One region of the Paenibacillus sp. TAB_01 genome, then DNA from elsewhere that is predicted to be linked to it. Evidence: riboswitches for the same ligand, from Rfam matches in the RefSeq annotation. Region 1 holds a riboswitch; each other region holds the start of a gene.

Region 1 (5,165 bases):
TGAACGCCTCTGCCTTTCGGAGCCAGCAGAGGCAGCCCGAGCTCCTGCTCCAGATTGCGGATTTGGGCGGTGACCGCGGGCTGGCTCAAGTGAAGCTTGTCGGCGGCTTTGGTCACGCCGCCGCAGGCAATCGTCTCGTAAAACAGCTTTAACGCGTGTAAATTCATCGGAGAAATCGGCTCCTTGTTCGCTTGTTTAAATCATCAGTTTTATTGATGATTTGCCAAAAAACATATATTAGATTTATATAATGTTTTCTCTTATTGTAAGAGGCAGGAACGCGGCGCGCAAGGCGCGGACGAAGCGATAACCCGATTATAACCTTAGGAGTGAAGAGGATGAGTTTTCATTATCAATGTACGGAATGCCCGGCGCAATGGCCGGCGGAGCGGTCCGCAGCCCCTTTTTATGCGAATGCGGCGGATTGCTGGATGTGGTCAGGGAGTGGAGCGGCATCGACAGCGAACAGCTCAAGAGAGTCTGGGACGAGCGCTTGTCGGAGCGGATGACGCCTTATGCCGGAGGCGTATGGCGTTACAAGGAGCTGATTTTCCCCGACCTGGAAGCGCGCTGGATTACGACAAAATATGAAGGCAACACGGGGCTGTACCCTTCCGAATCGCTTGCCCGTCTGGCAGGCGTACGGAAGCTGCTGCTGAAGGCACAGAGCGAGAACCCGAGCGGTTCCTTCAAAGACAACGGGATGACAGTGGCGGTATCCCACGGGCGCTCGCTCGGCTATAAGCGGTTTACCTGCACCTCCACGGGCAATACCTCCGCCTCGCTTGCCATGTATGCGGCCATTGGTGGCTGCTCTTCGCACGTTTTCCTGCCCGGCCGTCATATTTCGCCGAACAAGGTTCGCCAGACGGCGGCATACGGCGCCGAGCTGATCCGGTTCGACGGCACCTATGACGACGGCATCCGCTTTAGCGAGCGGTACAGCGAGCGGCTGGGGCTCTACGTCTGCAATTCCATCAATCCATTCCGGATCGAAGGGCAAAAAAGCATCGTTTACGAAATCGCCCACCAGCTCGGCTGGCAGCTGCCGGATTGGATCGTCCTGCCGGGCGGTGCTTTAAGCAACGCTGCGGCCTTAGGCAAAGGGCTGCTTGAGTTGAAGCAGCTCGGCTTCATCGACAAGCTGCCGCGGGTTGCAATTGTCCAGGCCGAAGGCGCGAGCCCGTTTCACCGGATGGTGGCGGGAGGCCGAAGCGTCCTGACGCCCGAAGCGAATCCGCACACTGTGGCTTTCGCTTTGAATATCGGCAATCCGCCCAGCTGGAAAAAAGCGCTGCGCTCCGTCATCGGCGGGCTGAATGGCGTCACCGCCGCGGTTTCCGATGCGGAGATCATGGAAGCGAAGGCGCTTATCGACCGGAGCGGCATCGGCTGCGAGCCGGCTTCGGCGGCTTCCTTAGCAGGGCTGAAACAGCTGGCAGACAGAGGAATTGTCGATGCGGAGGAAACGGCGGTGTGCATTCTGACGGGACATTTGCTGAAAGATACGGAGGCGGTCTCTTATCAGGAGAATTTGGCCGCAGCCGATTTGACATGGGAGTCCGTCAACGGGTTGCTTTCCCGCGGTTGATTCTTTACAATAAGGAGAAAACCACAAGTGGGAGATGTTATACTGATGAATTGCAAAATTTCTCGCAACGCGGCAAAAATGCTGCTTGCTGAACTAGAAAAAGAAGAGAATAAAGAATTAAAGCTTCGCGTATACGTTACGCACAGCCATGGCGATCACGCCCATTACGGTATGAGCCTTGATACTCCTACCGACAAGGACGAAGTTGTTTCGACGGACAAGAACATCGACGTTATTTTGCAAAAGGACGAGCCTCTGCTGGACGGCGTGCGGATCGACTACTTCTTCACTCCTGAAGAAGGCTTTGCAGTGACGAATCCAAGCAAAGGGAACCACGGCGACCACTAGGCCGTATGCTTCGATGGACGGAAGGCGGGACTGGCCTGCGCTCTATGCGGGCGGCCGTCCTCCATGCCGTACCGCCCGTAGGTAAGTAAGGCAGCTTCCGTTTCAATGGAGAGCTGATGTGGCAGGAAAGGAATTGTAAGTCATGGCGAACGATATTCGCGTCTGCGATAAATGCAAGCATATGAAGATGAAAACTGCGCTGCCGAAGCTTCAGAAGCTGGCGCCCGAGGCCGAGATTAAGGTAGGCTGCAAGTCATATTGCGGACCTTGCTCGCGGTTTGCATTCATTTATATTAATGGACGGTATGTTACAGGAGCGACAGAAGACGAAGCGATTGAGAAAGCGCGGAAATATGTAAAGAAATAAGACGTTCGGCTGAAAAGCCGGACGTTCTTTTTTGGAGCACATAAGTGAGGTCCCGGTCAAACGGAGCTAAGAGGCGCTGACGCGCGCGAGCCCGGATGCTCGTGCCGGTCACTGCATAGCGGGAGGGCGGGGCCGGCTCGCCGCAGCCATCTTTGTAGGCCTTTGGCCGGGGCTGATGCTGAGCCGTTGGAAAGGGGCGCCGAGGTTTGTTCCTGGACCGGACTTCTGCTGCCGGGAGCCTGAATTAATTGGAGAAATTAGCAGCTTTATCTTAAAATAGGGCTTTGGGGCGTGGAAAACGAATAAAAATAGGTACAAAGATATATGTATTCGCCAGGGACTATCTTATATGCTAAAGTTGTCGTAATTTGTAGTACAAATTTACTTCAACTGCCCGATAAATGGCAAAGCAAGCGAAAGCTTGTGACGCAAAGCTACAGGGGCGAAGGATGCTTGAAGCGTCCCGCCAGCCAGCTGCCGAAGGAATTGGTGATGCGTTATAGATGCTTGCGGACTCCTGCCTGGGCAAAGGGAGTCCTATTCTTTTTTTACGGGAGAGGAGGAACGGTGATTTGGGGAATGAGGAGAAGAGCGTGATGACAAGGGAAGGGTTTTATGCGGTGATCGGCAAAGATATGCTGGGCGTTTATTTGTCCAGCGACGGACCTAAAATGTTCGTAAACAAGGAAGTGTTCGATTTAAAGGGCACCTTGCTGGGATGTGGAAATGGTGATGGGAAAGCGAAGCCATTTGATCACCTTTTATTGGCGCGGGGAAGTGAAGTTTTCGCTGCGCAGCGAGATGGAGAACGATCTGTTTCTAAGCTTGTACGATTATTTAAGCTGCCGCTCTGAGGTTAAGCGCTTGGCCTAGTTCCTCGGGCGGATCGGGTAGGAAGCAAGGCCATTCATTGAAAAAGCATGCGGCTGCAGTTCCCGCGTAGGGGCTGCGGCAGCATGTTTTTTTCTTGCTGCCGTCTTTACTGCCTTTTTTGTGAAAATTTTACACAAATGAAGGAATTTTGTGGAATCCATAGAATTACCAGAGGTTATGCCTACGTACATAGAACAGGAGACCTATATGGACAAACGACAACGACCTTCCCTCGCTTTACAAGCAATTATTCTTTCCGCGCTGCTTGCCGCTCCGATAAGCGCCGTGATCCCTGCTTCCGTGCAGGCGGAGAGCTTGCAGTTAGTGCCCGATACCCAGCTGGAGACAGCGATTCGAAAGCAATTGAAGAAGCCGGCGGGCGAGCTGACTCCCGAGGATCTGGAGCGGATGAGCACCCTGGTTTGGATCGGAACCAAGGGCAAGAACGGCATCGGCGAATTGACCGGTTTGCAGTATGCCTCGGCATTGAGCAAGCTGATCCTGCGAAACAATCAAATCACGGATGTATATCCTCTCAGCGGGCTGAAGAAGCTTACAGCGCTCGACCTGACCGGCAACCGGATCGAAGATATCCGGACGCTGAGCGAACTGCCGAGGCTGCATATGTTATTTCTCGACGGAAATCCGGTTCATGACCCGAAGGGCTTATGGCAGCTGACCGGGCTGGAGCAGCTGTTTATTTCGCAGGCAGGCATCACGGATTTGTCCGGGATAGAAGGAATGGAGAAGCTGAAAGTGCTCGACTTGTCCTCCAATCCGCTTCAGGAGCTGGGAGGCTTATCCAAGCTGACCGGGCTGGAGCATTTGTTTCTCAACCAGACAGGGTTGACGGAGATCGGGGCGCTTCGTTCCATGACAGGCTTGAAGACGCTCTATTTAAAAAATAATCAAATCTCCGATTTAACGGCTTTAACCGCTCTTCCCCGGCTTCGCGAGGTTTATTTGGAAGGCAACCCGCTGACACCGGCTGCGGCCGATGTCCTTAGAGAGCTGCAGGGAAGGGGAGTCGAGATCAGCTATGATACCGACAAGCTGCCGGGCTTTGAGCTGCCGATTACGGTCTCTGTCGACGATGAGAGAATCCGCTTCGAGCAGCCTCCGCTGAATGAGGAGGGAACGGTGCTCGTGCCTTTCCGGCCTGTTTTTGAGAAGCTTGGGCTTCAGATTGCCTGGGATGAACAGAAGCAGCAGGTGACAGGGAAGAAGGAAGGCTTGGAAATCGTTCTTTCGATTGGAGCAAACGAGGCTCTGGTCAACGGAACCCCAGTACAGCTGAGCGCAGCTCCGAGCTTAAGGGAAGGGACAACCTTCGTGCCGCTTCGTTTTGTAGGCGAGGCTTCACAGAAGCAGGTGTACTGGAACAAGGAGAAGCTCGCCGTTTACCTGGTGACGCCTGTGACGGACGGGATCGGGAAAGCTTACGATGCGTCGGGAAGCTTGCTTTACGCGGGGAGCTTCCGCAACGGCAAATATGACGGACAGGGCACTTCTTATAACCTGAACGGAGATGTGGAATATGAAGGCGGCTGGAAAAACGGCAGCAAGGAAGGCCGCGGCAAGCTGTACGATCTGCAGGGCAGGCTCCTGCAAGCAGGTCAGTTCTCCCATAACGTACTGGAAGGCTTCGGCAAAATCTATTGGGCGGACGGGAGCAAATGGTCCGGCAGCGTGAAGAACGGCAAGCCGAACGGGCCTGGCAAGCTGTACGACGCCGAGGGACGGTTGTTTTACGCCGGCGAAGTGGCGGATAATGCCCTTCAGGGCCACGGCACCGTATATTATGCCGAAGGCGGTTCTTATACCGGCGAATTTGTACAAGGGGTCAGCTCCGGCAGGGGAGAGGTCCGCTATGCCAACGGCGAGCGGTTCGAAGGCACAGTGAAGGATGACGAGATGGTCGAGGGCAAATATTATTTGGATTCCTCGTATTTATGGTTTGAGGGAACCTTCAAGCACAACGATTTC
Region 2 (5,165 bases), 4.7 Mb from region 1:
CCCTTGCAAAGCTCTCGCTACGAACAGCATCCATATCCCAGAGGAGCATGCAAACAATACGGAGGCCATTATCGAAGTCACGGATCCAGCCGCAATCAGTTTCTTTCTCCCATAGCGATCCGACGCCTTGCCAAACAACGCTAACGAAGGAATCAGCACCACGGCATAGGTAGCAAATATCAGCGTAAGGACGAGCGGCGAGAAGCCGTATCTCATCTGATATAATTGGTAAAGGGGCGAAGGAATATTAGTACTCATCATTAAAATCAACATTGAATAAAACACTAACCAGAACGATTTGGTCATATTCTACACCGACTCTCTATAGTAGTTGTTGTTGTACCCTTTTGATTGTACAAGCGGATCACTACCATGTGCATCGAAGTATGAAATGCATGACAATAGTTCTTTGCATCAGTTTAATTGAACAAAACCGCCCTTTAATAACATCAAAGAGGAACTGATCTCGCCACAGCTCCATATTAACGTAATCCTTTAGTTTAGAGGATTACAGTCTTTTTGCGTTATTAAATCTATGTATGCCAAATCCCTTTCTATAGGTCGAATGGAGACGGTACAAAATGGATTCGTACGAAAGATCAAGAATTAAAGACGAAGTTCGATACGAAGTCGAAAGTGAAGTTCGGGATGAAATAGCAGCAGAAGATAAGCAGAGGCGGCACCTCTTTCAAAGGTACTCGCCTTTGCAGCGTTCGCGGTAATCATTATTTATATTTTAGGCTTAATGTGTTTGGTTTTTTCGGAATCCGCTGTTTCAATCGTTGCCATTTCAGTTTTCTTTTACATTTTAAGCACATTAATTTATACCGTCTTATACGGCTGGTGGATACCCGAAAGATGGACGCGATCATGGATTGTAGTACGAATCCTTCTTGTTCCATAGACCGGAGCGATTACAATTGGCGGTGTGATTTTACTATTAAACTTCTTACTTACGATGTTCTTAAAGACAAACGGTTATTCCGGTATTCTTTGGTGAATTTGATGTGAATAAATACTTTCCTTCTTCGCAACTCGATTTTTCCCATATGCTTATTTCTCCAAAAATGCACCTCAACGGTTTATAATTCATGATGAAATGATTCATTTTCAGTCATGAAATGTCGAAAAATAAGACCAGAATCATTAAGGTGGTTTCGACAGAATATTGTTGGCATCGTATACTTTATATAGTTCAAATGGACTATGTAAGGGTAACGATTATAGCCAATCGATAATGACAAACCTTTCGAAAGAAAGGGATGCAAAGCTATGGATCGAAGGAGCATCCCTTTATGATCGCCAAGTTGCCGATTTGGGTGAGTATTTGCCATCATCCATTTCTGGGTTATTTTTTTATTGATAAAGGAGGAGAATCCAGCAGCAAAGATAATGATAGTTGACGATCAAGTCAGTATTAGAATGCTTTACCCAGCACTCTTAACTGCCTCAGGTCACGAGAAGCCGGGGGCAGTATTTCTGCAAAGATTATCGGAGGTCAGACAGGAGCAAACACAATACTTAAGGCAAATAAACTGGTAAGAGTAACAAAAATGTTTGCAGGTCGGGTTTGTGTTGGAAGATATTGTACGGAAATATATGAATTAATCGAAAACACGACCTTCGATGCAAATAATATTAAGAAGCTAGCATAATTCTTGGAGGTTATAAGATTGAAATACTAGGAAAAGCACCATTATTCAATAACCTCAGCGATCAGCAATTGCAAAGTATTTCAAGAGTCAGCAAGGTGAAAACATATAAAGCAGGGACGATCCTCTTTCGTGAGCACGAAATGGGATTGATTTTTTATATCGTGATCTCGGGCAGCGTGAAAATCTACACATCCAATCGTAACAGCGGCGAGGAAGAAATCTTGACGGTATTTGCTGCGGGTGAAGCGTTCGGAGAGCTATCATTGCTGGAAGGTAAACCGCGTTCGCGCCACTGCTCAAGCTATTGAAGATACACAGATCCTTTCATTATCGGCTCATGACTTTACCAATTTATTAAAAGATAACTTTGATATTAGCCTAAGCATATCAAAGAATTATGCGGTAGACTTCGTGAAACCAACCAAGAAGTCCAAGATCTTACATTTTTAGATGCAAAAGAACGAGTAGTCAAAAGCCTGGTGAAGCTCGCGATCAAGCATGGGAACCGAACCGGGAATATCAAAAAGTAAGCTGGAGAAAGCGGTGGTTGAATGAAAGAAAGTCACTCCAGTCAATACCAGTACGTTGGCTTCCGAATTAACAAAAATTTTTACAATAGGAACGGCGTTTTGGTTGTACCCAAGTTATCTGTACTTACACGTAGAGACATTCAATATTTATTGCACCAAGGTATAGCGATAAAAGAAGATGACGTAGAGCAAGCATCTATTCTTCATCTCGTCAATTCTGCAATTAATGAAATTAAAGTCGCGTTTGATAAGGTACGTTATTTAAAACATATACCATTAAATTATGTTCACGAAAAAATTATTCCCGTTGTTACAGTAATGAGTGAACATCCGGATCTGCATCATATTTTTACCCACCTAAAGCAACACGATGAATATACTTACAGGCATAGTATCGGGGTTGCAATTATATCCCAACTTATTGGTAGAGCGAGAGGCATACGAGCGCAAGAACTATTAGAGTTAACCATTGCAGGATTTTTACATGATATTGGAAAGGTAAAGATCCCTGATGAGATCATTAATAAACCGGAAAAACTAACCCCTGATGAGTTTCATCAAATAAACCAACATACAGTTTATGGTTTTGAAATAATGAGACGTACTGCCGGGATCACATGCAGACAAGCACTTGTCGCTCTACAGCATCATGAACGTGAGGATGGCAGCGGATATCCATACGGAGTGAACGGAACAATAATTTTATCTTTTATTTCTTCATCGTTCTTTAGAATGTCCGCCCAAGTCTCAAACGCGCTGTCTATTCTATCTTCTCTCGTTGGATTCAATGATATTTCCCCGATAAATGCCTTAAAATGGTCGTTTAATTTCACTAAATTACCTCCTGTTAGCTTGTTAGCACTCACTAGATTTCGTATAATCTATTACTTTTAGTGTCGCATAGTTTGGGAATGTAATCTGAAGAGCATACTAAGAGACGCTCTCGGAATAGTGACCATTAAAATAAATCAATTCAGATAGATCATTGATTTATCGCAAAGATAAACAATTTGCCTTTTCCTACTTCTGGACGCTCCCGCTTGGGCTACGCCCACAACTTTTATATCAATTCCCTCCTGTCTTAATCAATATTTTTTCCTACCGAAAAAGGAACGTATCGACCGACCGCATCTGGAACATGCAGGACAGCTTGCCCTCCGCTACATAAAATTGAAATGCATAGTGGCAAGGCGGCAGCGCCATCCGGTCCACCTCCGCCGGATTCCAGGCTACGACCAAATGTCTGCGGGAATCGGGATTATGCTTTATCTGCTCGACAACCTGGCTGATCTGGTCGATATGCCGGCCGTCCGGCGCGGGCCAAGAGCGCCACTGCGAGCCGTAGACCGGTCCCAGATCGCCGTTCTCATCCGCCCACTCGTCCCAGATGGTGACCCCATTGTCCTGCAAATAGCCGATGTTCGTATCCCCGCTCAAAAACCAGAGCAGCTCATGAAAGATCGACCGCACATGCAGCTTCTTCGTCGTCAGCAGAGGAAAGCCTTCCGCTAAGTCGACCCGAAGCTGGCGGCCGAAAACCGATATCGTGCCGGTTCCGGTGCGGTCCCCTTTTTGTACGCCATGGTCTAAAATATCCTGAAGCAAATCCAAATAAGCTTTCATTGTTCACCTCTAATAATAAATTTCTTCGCCGCGGCGTGTGAAATGAATAAATATCATTATATAACGAGTTTAGGTTTTTAACTATAGATTCATTCCCCTGCATGAAACCTGATATTCCCAGCATCGGGCAGTGCCGTTGCTCCGGCCGCCCGGTTCAATCGAGTGAAACGTGCTTTTGAAGGAGTTGAATAAATGCTCGTGCAGCGCCTCCGATATATTTACTTTTAAGGTAAATAATACCTACTTTCCTGCGCAGCGAGGGATTCGACAACGGAATCACCTTCAAATCCCGCGTATCGTATAACTCCAGCAAGGTCTTTGACAAAATGGACACTCCCGCTCCGGCCCCAATCAAGAGCAGCAAAGATTCGATGGTCGTGGTTTCAATCCGGGGATGTAATTGAAAGCCCTTAACCGAGCATACCGAATCAATCATTTGACGGCACCGATGCGTTGCGGGGAACATCACGACATGCTGATTTCTGATTTCATCAAACGGGACAGTCGAATGCCCGGCCAACGGATGATCCTGATTCGTCACCAAATAAAATTCTTCTTCATAAAGCGGTATCTGCTCAAAGCGTTCATCCTCTTCCGTCAGAATCGTCACGGCGAAATCAAGCTCCTCCAGAATCAGCGGCCTTGTGACATCCTCCATTCCACGTAATGTAAACTGCAGCTTAGGATGCGCCTTGTAGAACTCGCCCAATAAGCGGGAAACAAGCTCATTGATTTCGCCGATCAAGGCGGCAACCGCAAGCGATCCGCGCTCGGAGCGCTGCCATTCATGAATTTCCTGACGGGCTCCCGCCAAAGAAGCAAAGACCGTATGGCAATGCTTATATAAAATTTCCCCGGCTGCCGTCATCGATATTTTTTTGCCGATCCGGTTAAAAAGGGGAACGCCCAGCTCGTCTTCCAGCAGCTTGATTTGATAGCTCAATGTGGGCTGTGTGATTCCCAGTATTTCAGAGGCCCTCGTAAAATGCAGCTCACGGCATACCGTTTTAAAGCACTCCAGCTGTCTTAGTTCCAAAGCATTTCCTCCTCGCAGGCTGTGCAGCAGGCTTGAATCATTTATTCTATCTATCATTATAATAGAAACAATAGTATTGATCTATCAAATATTGAACCCTAGAATAAAGCTTGTACCAGATGAATTTACCAGGAGGTCAGGATCCCATGTCAAAATTAATCGCGAATGTAACCATTCCCGATAGCAAGCTGGCTCTCGAAGCCGCCGAATTGCTGCAAGAGCACGGTAACGAGCTGTTGTGGAATCATTCAAACCGGGTATTTCTTTTTGCCGCCATTCAAGGGAATCAAAACGGTGTAAAGTTTGATCCTGAATTGCTCT
Region 3 (5,165 bases), 780 kb from region 1:
TCATTAACCGGCATAAGAAAAAAGAGGGTGTCCCATAAGTCATTAAATGACTGAGGGACGCCCTCTCATTTTGTACAACAAAAAGAAACCTACCTTTGGTAAAATGGAAGTACCACCCACCATTCACATAAAGGAGAGGTTTCTTTTGTACATTCAATATACCATGGATCAACTTTGCCTGCCAATGGATTTAGAAGAGGACATTCCAGCAAACCACCTCGTTCGCGTTGTAAACACTGCCGTCAATCGTCTCGACGCCGCTATCTTCGACGCCGCTTACCCCGGAGGCGGACGAGATAGCTATCACCCCAAGATGTTAACCAAAGTCATCATTTATGCCTACACACAACGCATCTACTCCTCTCGCCAGATTGCCAAGGCTGTCCGTGAAAACATCATGTTTATGTGGATCGCAGGCAGGCAGCGCCCGGACTTTCGTACCATCAACCGCTTTCGTTCGGAACGAATGAAAACTGTACTGGAGACTGTGTTTACGGCCGTTCTTCAATTCCTCGCAGAGGAGAACTATGTGCAGTTGGAGCATTACTTTGTGGACGGCACGAAGATCGAAGCCAATGCCAACCGCTATACGTTTGTTTGGGGAAAGGCTGTCGTGAAGCACAAGGCCAAGCTCCAGGAGAAAGTCCAGACCTTGTTCGCCGCCATTGAAGAAGCTGAGAGGCAAGAAGAAGGAGCACATGAGGGCAGGGATCTTCACGAGCTGGGAGAGTCATCTGCCATCACAAGTGAAAAGCTGGCACATGCCGTCAAGCAGTTGGAAGAGCGCCTGCAGGAGAAGCCTAAAGATAAACCGCTAAAGAAGGCGGTGCGTGCGCTCCGCAAGGACTTGCTTCCGCGGCTCCAAAAGTATGAGACACATGAGATCATCTTAGGAAATCGAAACAGCTACAGCAAAACGGACCATGACGCCACATTTATGCGAATGAAAGAAGACCACATGCGAAATGGCCAGCTCAAGCCGGGTTACAACGTACAGATTGGCACTGAAAATCAATTCATTCTCGGCTACAGCGTTCACCAGCGGCCGACCGATACGCGCTGCCTCATCCCTCATCTGGAGAAAATAAAATCACAGTTCGGCAAGCTGCCACACACCGTCATCGCTGATGCGGGCTATGGCGGTGAGGAGAATTATGACTATTTGGAGCAGAACAAAGTCGAAGCCATTGTAAAGTACAGCACGTACCATCGCGAAAAAAGCAAGGCATGGCAAAAGGACATCAGTAAGATCGACAACTGGACCTACAACAGCGAGCAAGACACGTGGACATGCGCAGCCGGACAACCGCTCCATTTTCGTAGGGTAAGTAAGGAAAAAAAAGAAAGTGGGTATGAAATCGAACACAGGCATTACCGAAGCACCAGCTGTGAGGAATGCCCGCTGAAACCACAGTGTACGAAGGCCCAAGGTAACCGTGAGATCAAAGTCAGCATGAAGTATTTGCGGCTAAAGGGCCAAGCAAGGCAAAAGCTCCGCAGTGAAGAGGGTTATGCCCTGGCAGTGAGGCGCATGATCGAGCCGGAGCCTGTGTTTGGTGATATGAAAAACAACCGAGGATTTAGAAGATTTCTGCTTCGTGGCTTACCAAAAGTAAGTCTGGAGGTCGGGTGGCTTTCCCTTGCCCACAATCTACTTAAGAAAGCTGCAATAGATACCAAAAACCAAGGAGCTAAGCGAGAACAGATCGCATAGCTCCTTGGTTTTTTCGAATGTCATCTTATTTTGTTCCAGAGGGTGTCTCCAAATTTACTTTTGGGACAGCCCCTTCTTCAAAATTTGGATGTGATGCGCATCCTATTAATTAATATACTTGCGTGATCGTATAATTCGCCGGGTCACTTCAGGATCGGGGGCTGCTCGCCGTTTTGCACGCGTGCTGCGTCATATGTCGGATCTACCGTCACCCATGTGCCGCTGTCTTTTAAATAAACCTGATTCCATGCGTGATAGGTTTCAGGGGCGCTGGCCTCATAGCCCATAACCAAGCGCGTCGGAATGTTTAAGCTTCGGGCCATAGCTGCCAAGGTGGCGGCGTAATCGTAGCAGATACCGGCAGATGCATCGTAAACGGCATCCAGGTTTGGAATATAGTCATTGCTGACGCTTTGTGCTTTACCATCATCATACTTGATCGTTTGAGTAATGTAAGTGTAAATTGCGGTCACTTTTTCCATGTCCGTCATGCTTTCATTCGTCAGCTTCGCTGCCTCGCCAACAGCTTTCGTGCCGCCGTTCCAGTCGATGAGCGAGATGGATTGCAGATACACGGCATTTTCATCCGCTAGCCGCAGCTCTACATTTTCTTTCGTAACCACTTTATATTTGTTATCCGCTATCAGCTCAGCGACCATAACCGTATAGGTGCCGTTGCCTAATTGCAGCGGGTAATGCGCCCCATTGATAAAACGGTAGTCATAATGGGCATCGTCTTTCGAGATGCGGACTATAGTTTGGACTCCATCGCTTTGCGGACCGTTAACCGTAATGATTCCTTTATCCAGAACACTTTTATCCAGCGAAAACGCTGCGGATGCAGAGGCTCCTAAATTTTGAATTGGCGACAAAAACAAAAGAACCGCAAATAAGGACATTGCGAGCACTTTTTTAAACATAAAAAAGCTCCCCTTTCGGTAACTGGCTGCCATCTTAGTCACTGCTGACTAAGGAAGGCCCTATAGCTTTGCGTCTTCAGCTTTCACTGAATTTGCCTTTATCGGTTGAAAGCACCGAAATTATATTTTTTTATAGACGTATTATAGCATATGCCCTTTTAATTGAATAGATTTTATTACTTTTCTACTAGTTTACCCTTAATGACGAGACGGTGTGTAGGATTTTGCATAGGATGGCATGTGATCAGCGTAATTTCCTTGTCCCTGCCGTTTCCCTTCAGAACCCATACTTCTTCCGGCAGCACATACAGCTTCTCCTGAACCTGATACCAATACTGCTGCGTCCCCGTGTCTACCTCGATCCGATCTCCTATTTCGACTTCATCCAGCCTATTGAAGTTTTTTCCGTAGGTCAAATTTCGATGACCGGCAATGGCATAATTTCCAACGGCCCCTGCTTTGCCCGTGTTGGCGATGCTGGCAACAGACAGCTTCAGATTGTCCACAGTAGCATCCGTCAAGATAGGCAGCTTCAGCCGAATCTTATCGATGATTAAAACACCTTCGACATGACCCGGCAGCGCGGATTGCTGCGTCTGGCCCTGCGTCTGGCCCTGCGTTGGCTCCTGCGGCGGCTCTGTCTCGGCTCTCAACAGCTGCGGGCCCAATTCAACCGCTCCCGCGTTTGTCGAGAGGGGAACGGCTGCAGCCGGCGAAAGATTGGCTGCAGCCATCTCAGGCGCCGTATCGATCTGCTTCAGATTCTCCGTCCACTGCTTCATTATTTTCTGCTGCCGGTAGCTCTCATAACGGTCGTTAAGCGTAGGATAAAGAAGTACGAGAATCCCGAGGAATATACATAGCATCGGCACAATTTTTTTTATCATCCGGCCCTCCTCCCGCAAACCAAGCGGCTGCTTATTGTGGAAAAAAAATCTGCCGGCCGCCGGCCGACAGACTTGTGAAAATAAGATCAAACAGCTATGCCTTCTTCGTAAATTTCCGATGTAAGGCCAATCCCAAAAGGATCAAGAAAAGACCGGACAGCTCTACAACAGTATGGCTTGCTTCTCCTGTCTTCGGAAGCATTTCTCCTGCATTCCCCTTATTTGGCGAGCTGCCGCTGCCAAGGGGTACCTTTCGAACATCCACGTTAATCAATAGATCCGACTCATTGCCATCCTCATCCTTGATCACCACGGTAATTTGATCCGTTCCGACAAAGCCCGGATTAGGCGTATAGGTCCAATGCCCGTCAGGATCGATCGTAGCCGTCCCGTTCTCCGGCTGCTTGTTAATGACGGATAATCCTCCAAGAGGCACATTTATGCTGCCGTCAATCGGAATATCCTGCTCCGTCGTCTTCTCATCCGCTGCCGGCACCTGTGTTGGTACTGGCTCTGGTGCTGATGCTGGCGTTGGTGACGGCTCTGGTGCTGGTGTCGGTGTTGGCGCCGGTGTCGGTGTCGGTGTTGGTGTTGGCGTCGGTACTGGTGTCGGTGTCGGCGTTGGTGTTGGCGTCGATCCCGACCCCGACCCAGATCCAGATTTTTGCTTATTAACTACTGTCAACTGAATGCCGGCGGCCGACGCAATCGTAACCGGATATTCCTTTGTATCCAGCAGATAGCCAGCCGGCGCTGCCGTTTCTTTTACTACATAATCTCCCACAGGCAGCGAATCAAAAACGACCGTTCCACTCGCATCCGTCGTTTTCGTCCCGAGCAGGATTAAGTCCGTTCCCGCTTTTTGATACAGCTCAAAGGTTGCCCCGCTGAGCAGCTGGTCGGTTTGGGCTGCATTGACCTTTTTCACGGTCAATGTTCCTGTGATCGGAGCCGGCGGGGGCGGCGTAACGACCTTCGCGTTTACCACGGTTAACTGGTAACCGGCCGCCGATTGAATCGTTACCGGATGCTCCAACGCATCCAGCATGTAGCCGGCTGGCGCTGCCGTTTCCTTAACCGCATAATCCCCTGTGGGCAGGGCGTCGAAGACGGCCGTTCCGCTCGCATCCGTCGTTTTCATACTGAGCAGCGTCAGATCGGAGCCTGTCTTCTTGTACAGCTCAAAAGTCGCTCCGCTGAGCAGTACGCTGCTGTCCGCGCTATCCGTCTTCGTAACGGTTAGCGCGCCGACGACCGGGGCCGGCGGTGTCGGTATTTTGTCATTCGAAATCGTTAGCTGATAGCCGGATGCCGATTGAATCGTTACCGGATGCTCCAACGCATCCAGCATGTAGCCGGCTGGCGCTGCCGTTTCCTTCACCACATAATCCCCTGCAGGCAGGGCATTGAAGACGGCTGTCCCGGTCGCATCCGTCGTTTTCGTACTAAGCAGCGTCAGATCGGAGCCTGTCTTCTTGTACAGCTCAAAAGTCGCTCCGCTGAGCAGTACGCTGCTGTCCGCGCTATCCGTCTTCGTAACGGTTAGCGCGCCGACGACCGGGGCCGGCGGTGCCGGTATTTTGTCATTCGAAATCGTTAGCTGATAGCCGGATGCCGATTGAATCGTTACCGGATGCTCCAACG
Region 4 (5,165 bases), 1.6 Mb from region 1:
CAGCCCCCTCGTATTTGTTAGTTTCATTATGGACGAAACGGCAGCTGGAAACTATCAGCAGGTCTTCTCATTTTTAATAGATTCCATAAAATAGGAGACTCTTCCTACATACAAAAAACGTATCTATTCCTGCAGCTAGGAATAAATACGTTTTTTTGTAATGAAGCTTTTATATGACTAGAATAGGAATCTCTTCCTATTGCACAGGCCGGTTAAAAATGCAGCTGTCTGCAAACCGATGTTTTGATGATTGCAAGCGCTGTACTCATCCGCTGCTCCTTGCACATTCAGGCTCTCACGCTTGCCTATTTATTGGGCCTTATTGGTTTGTATACAGCTTTGGTACACTTTCGCCATCGCCTGCAGGCGGTCATTCACATTCAGCTTTTGAAAAATACGAGTGATATGATTCTTAACCGTATGCTCGCTTATAAATAATTGCGTGGAAATCTCCCTGTTATTCAAACCGTCGATAATCAATTTAAACACTTCAAGCTCTCTGGAGGAAATGGAAAAAGCTTCTTTCATCCGGTAAAGCTGAAAATCAAGAATATCATGCTCCTCCGCTTCCTTCTCAGCCCTGTTGTGAAAGGAAAACTGCTCGGACAGACCTTGGCTGAGCAGCGGCTCTAGCTCTGCAGCCGTAACGGGGAGGCTGAACAGTCGGCCTTGTACGCCTTGAATGCTCAAATTCTTTAATAGATTCAGCTGCTCCTCCGATTCGATGCCAACCGCCACCGCCTGCATGTTCAAGCTGCGGGCCAAAGAAACGATAGAAGAGATAAAGGCCGTGCTTTGAGCCGGATTTGCCGCTAAATCATCCATAAACAGCTTATCGATCTTGATCAAATCGGCTGGAATATGTTTAAGCGAGCTTAAGGATGAACCGCCGGAGCCGAATTCTTCGATGCAGATCGTAACGCCGAGCTGCTTAAGCTCGTGCAGCGCTCTTATTATGACGCTTTCATTGCGCATGATGGCCGATTCCGTAATTTCCACTTCCAGCATCGCAGGCTCAAGCCCCGCTTCCTTCAGAATTTGTTCGATGTTACGGACAAATTGCTTTTGCAAAAATTGCAGCGACGAGAATCGTACAGCCATTCGCGGTAAAGGCAGCCCTGACATCCGCCACAATTGAATTTGCTTGCAGGCGGTCCGCAGAACCCATTCGCCGATAGCCGCAATCTGCCCCGTCTCTTCGGCCAGCGGGAGGAACTCGGAGGGCTGCAGCGTTCCCCAGTTAGGATGATTCCAACGAATCACAGCTTCCGTACACGTAATTTCTCCCGAATTCACATCGATTCGAGGCTGGTACAGAAGCGTAAACTCACCGTGTTCCATCGCTTTCCTCAAATCATTTTGCAGCATAAAGGTCCGGTAGGAACGGATATTCATCCCCGAGTGATAAATCTGAAATTTGTTCTTCCCCTGCTCTTTAGCCCGGTAGAGCGCCGCATCCGCGTTTTTCAACAGGGCGGGCGCATCCTTTCCATCGTAAGGATAGACACTGATGCCAATACTGGCTGTCACGTATAATTCGAAATCTTCAATATAAAACGGTTTTTTCAGCTGCTCCAGCACGTCTTCCGCAATATCGAGCGCATCCTCCCGATTCGTATCCTGGAGCACCATATTGAATTCATCCCCGCCGATTCTTGCAACGAAATGGACGTTATCCGTGCAGGAAACCAGCCTTCGCGCCACTTCCTGAAGCAGCTTGTCACCTATCAAGTGACCCAGCGAATCATTGATATATTTAAACCTGTCCAAATCCAGATACATCATGACCAACAGCTGATTCTCCTGCTTGGCCTGGTTTAACATCAAGTTTAAGCGGTCGTTGAACATTCTTCGGTTCGGCAGGTTGGTCAAGCCGTCGTGGTACGCCATGTGCGTGATCAATTGCTGGGACTGTCTTTTCTTCGTCACATCCCTGATCGTACATGCGATAATATTCTTATTCTCCACGAACGTGCTGCCGATCTGGAACTCTACGGGAAACGTACTCCCGTCTTTGCGGACAGCATTCACCTCATGAATCCCTTCTTCCGCACCATACAATGCATCATCCCATTTGCCTGGAAGGAACCGTTGAGCTTGCGGAAAAGGAAACAGGATGTCCATATTTCTGCCCACAATTTCGCTGTTCTCGTATCCGAACATTTTATGTACAGCCGGGTTGACCTTCAATATAAACCCATCCTGGTTAAGAATGAGCATTGAATCAATCGAGGTTTCGCTGATAACGTTCGTCAAAGCCTGCGATTTGCGCAGCTCGGATGTGATCTCGGACAGTTCCTTATTCGCAGCCTCCAGTTCCTTGGTCTTTTGCATAAGCATTTCCGTTTGTTGGAGAAGCTTACGGTTCGTCTTGTAAATATTGACAAACCCTTGAACCTTAGCCTTCAACGTATTCGGGTCGAACGGTTTGAGAATATATTCGATGGCCCCAATAAAATAACCGGTATACACATGATGTTCATCCATGTAGTTCGCCGTAACGAAAATAATCGGTATATTTTTGGATTTTTCCCGCGACTTAATGATTCTGGCCGTTTCAAAGCCATCCAGCCCGGGCATTTGAACATCTAATAAAATCGTTGCGAAATCGTATTTCAGCAAATATTTTAAAGCTTCTTCTCCGGAATGGGCTTTGACCAGGTTGTAATCGTCACGCTCAATGACCGCTTCGAGCGCCAACAAATTTTCAGCCTGATCATCGACCAGCAAGATGTTCACTTTGCCCTCGTTCATCAACTATACTCACTCCCCAATCCTAAAAGAAAACAGCCCTCTGAAAAGGAGACCGCTGAAAAAGTCTCGCTGCAAGTGCGAACCGTTCTTACGATCGCTGTTGTCCTCGAATTTCTTTAATTTCCCCGCTTTTAGCGGTTGAAACCCAGGGACAAAGGCGAACGCTTGCGCTTCTACAGAACGATTCCGCACTCTCCGCTCGTTTTTCAGCGGCCCTCTGAAAAGAACAGGCTGTTTCTCTTTCCTTCGGCAACCTGGCCGTCATAGCTTTTCATGCCTTAGACCCTCGGCTTTGCGTCTCCAGCTTTCGCTGGATTTGCCTTTTTCCATTGCGGTTAAGAATCGAAAGGAGTCCATTCTTATCCTATACAGGCTTGCCTTCATACTGTAGAATGAGAGAAAGCATGCGAAACCTCAAAAAAGTATGCGTTTCGAGTACTTTTTCATTGTAAACGATTTTAAAAATTTCTTCAATTGTCTATTGTTAGGAGTTGGCATCATGCCTGATGGCTTTGGGATTCGCTTAAAACAGCTCCGTATCCTGCGCGGCTTTACGATGGAGGAGCTTGGAAAAGAAATAGGAGTAGCTAAGACGACGATTTCCGGATATGAGCATGGGAACCGGGAACCGCAGCTCAAGATCATTTATAAGCTGGCAACCACTCTGAATACGACAGCGGATTATTTGCTGGGTCTCAGCGCACTGGCAGAGCCTCATCCGCTGCTCGAGAACAAGGAGTTATCAGCTTCCGCCCGAAACTTGCATTGGGATGGCCATATTTTAACGGAGGAGGATTTGCTGCCCATCCATGAGCTTCTGGAGAAGATCGTTAAGGAGCGGTTGCAGCAGCCTCACAAAGCTAAAGAACGATAATGGAAAGGAGTGTCGTGCCAGGTGGAAGAAATCGTCGAGTCCTTCATCAAATTTAAAATGACCAAAGAGATTCGGCAGCTGCTTAATCATATTTCATCAAGCTACAGCAAAGAAATGAATTTGTCTCAAGTCTTTCTTGAACTGCTGCAGGAAGATCTTATCGGAAGCTCCGAGCTCATCGCTATCCGCTCCACCATGATGATGAACCGGTATATGGCACTCGTGAGGCAAGAATTCCCTGCCTTTATGCACTCCATTTATTTATATGAACATGAGCGGCAGCGGCTTTGGAACAGCAGTGTTGCGGATGTGCCGATGGTCTACAATGAATATACCAACGGACTCTGCGTCAAAAATGATGTATTAAACGGTTCCCGTGTTCCGCTCTATGTAGGCGATGTTCTTGTAGTTGATCATGTGGAACGGTCCGAGCATTATATATGCGACAACCACCGGGCCCAGCTGCTGAAAGCGGGGATTCAGGCCTTCTGCAGTATTCCGCTGATGCATAACGGCCATTCATTCGGACATAAAGTGATGTACGCCAGAGACAAGCGGGTTTTCTCTGAACAAGAGGTTACACGTTATCGGGCATGCGCTCACCTGATTGAGAAAGAGCTTGTATCCATGAAACACGCCCTGCTCGAGCAAATCCATCCGGGGAAAATATCTTGACCTCCTAGCCCGCCGTGCTGTGTACGCCTTTCCGTCCCGAGGAGCTCCCCGGGCAAAGGCTGCATTGATCAGGCAGGCGTATTGTTGACGGGTACAAGCTGAGTCCCATCTGTGCGGAACCGTGAGAGCAGCAGCTCCATACAAGGTGTGTGCCGCAGCACAAGGTATCCGCCATCATTTCATCGTGTTCAAAGGAAGCTTGAAATAGAAACAATAAGAAACAATTAAAATTGCGGATAGGCCGAGTGCAAGCAAAGGCTGTTTATAATGGGTGCGGAGCAGGATATACATGATCACGTTGAACACGGCGAACCAGCCGTAATTCCAGCCATGTTCATAAGAAATGCCGGAAAAGAAGTGAGCAATCAGCTCAATCAGCGAATTCATCATCGCCCATACAAGAATATAAAGAATCTGCTTATGCAGCCCTTTTGCCGGAAAATGAGTGAGGTAAAGTAGGACAACCGCTGGAAAGTTAATGAAATCTATCCCCAGCGTTATGAGGGTGTGGCTCGAATAAATCCCCTTATCAAAGGAAGTGGGGTTGAATTTCCACATCGTATAGTTATAGGTTAAGAAATTATACATGAGGTCGCCGACGATCATATACAGCATGGTTGGATAGTATTGACGCCAATTGCGCCAGTCCCCCCACTTCCACGCCGCCGAAAGAAATAAGACATGCAGCAGGATTCGCACGTTAACCGCCTCCCCTTAGGTTCGAACCCTAATCAGGGCTTGCCGCACGCAGACCGGAGGTTCGATTAACGTTATCATTTCCATTTAATGTAATATTTAACCAAAATTAATGTATTCTAGCCTAACCGCCAGGTATCAACCCTCGTCAAATGGACACTCCAGT

The links. A riboswitch is a leader RNA that binds a small molecule or an ion and turns the genes downstream of it on or off. The one in region 1 is predicted to bind cyclic di-GMP.
Region 2: another riboswitch for cyclic di-GMP. It lies ahead of ACHHV8_RS01495 (cyclic nucleotide-binding domain-containing protein); the one in region 1 lies ahead of ACHHV8_RS24325 (hypothetical protein).
Region 3: another riboswitch for cyclic di-GMP. It lies ahead of ACHHV8_RS28160 (transglutaminase-like domain-containing protein); the one in region 1 lies ahead of ACHHV8_RS24325 (hypothetical protein).
Region 4: another riboswitch for cyclic di-GMP. It lies ahead of ACHHV8_RS16340 (EAL domain-containing protein); the one in region 1 lies ahead of ACHHV8_RS24325 (hypothetical protein).

Annotation. Positions count from the first base shown of each region.
Region 1 is NZ_JBIFNP010000001.1:5,003,523-5,008,687, reverse strand. Features, by position in the region: gene ACHHV8_RS24345 (LysR substrate-binding domain-containing protein) at 1-167, opposite strand, end outside; gene thrC (threonine synthase) at 356-1,591, shown strand; gene ACHHV8_RS24335 (iron-sulfur cluster assembly accessory protein) at 1,637-1,939, shown strand; gene ACHHV8_RS24330 (YuzB family protein) at 2,082-2,306, shown strand; cyclic di-GMP riboswitch class I at 2,700-2,788, shown strand; gene ACHHV8_RS24325 (hypothetical protein) at 2,879-3,160, shown strand; gene ACHHV8_RS24320 (leucine-rich repeat domain-containing protein) at 3,387-5,165, shown strand, end outside.
Region 2 is NZ_JBIFNP010000001.1:307,686-312,850, reverse strand. Features, by position in the region: gene ACHHV8_RS01500 (MFS transporter) at 1-306, opposite strand, end outside; cyclic di-GMP riboswitch class I at 1,230-1,315, shown strand; gene ACHHV8_RS01495 (cyclic nucleotide-binding domain-containing protein) at 1,751-1,963, shown strand; gene ACHHV8_RS01490 (HD domain-containing phosphohydrolase) at 2,207-3,079, shown strand; partial or broken gene thyA (thymidylate synthase) at 3,293-3,808, opposite strand; gene ACHHV8_RS01480 (LysR family transcriptional regulator) at 3,963-4,844, opposite strand; gene ACHHV8_RS01475 (HD domain-containing protein) at 4,991-5,165, shown strand, end outside.
Region 3 is NZ_JBIFNP010000001.1:5,784,834-5,789,998, forward strand. Features, by position in the region: gene ACHHV8_RS28155 (IS1182 family transposase) at 146-1,714, shown strand; gene ACHHV8_RS28160 (transglutaminase-like domain-containing protein) at 1,858-2,634, opposite strand; cyclic di-GMP riboswitch class I at 2,649-2,741, opposite strand; gene ACHHV8_RS28165 (class D sortase) at 2,811-3,521, opposite strand; gene ACHHV8_RS28170 (SpaA isopeptide-forming pilin-related protein) at 3,616-5,165, opposite strand, start outside.
Region 4 is NZ_JBIFNP010000001.1:3,395,815-3,400,979, forward strand. Features, by position in the region: gene ACHHV8_RS16340 (EAL domain-containing protein) at 310-2,754, opposite strand; cyclic di-GMP riboswitch class I at 3,000-3,085, opposite strand; gene ACHHV8_RS16345 (helix-turn-helix domain-containing protein) at 3,254-3,628, shown strand; gene ACHHV8_RS16350 (GAF domain-containing protein) at 3,650-4,303, shown strand; gene ACHHV8_RS16355 (CBO0543 family protein) at 4,478-5,002, opposite strand; gene ACHHV8_RS16360 (S66 family peptidase) at 5,138-5,165, opposite strand, start outside.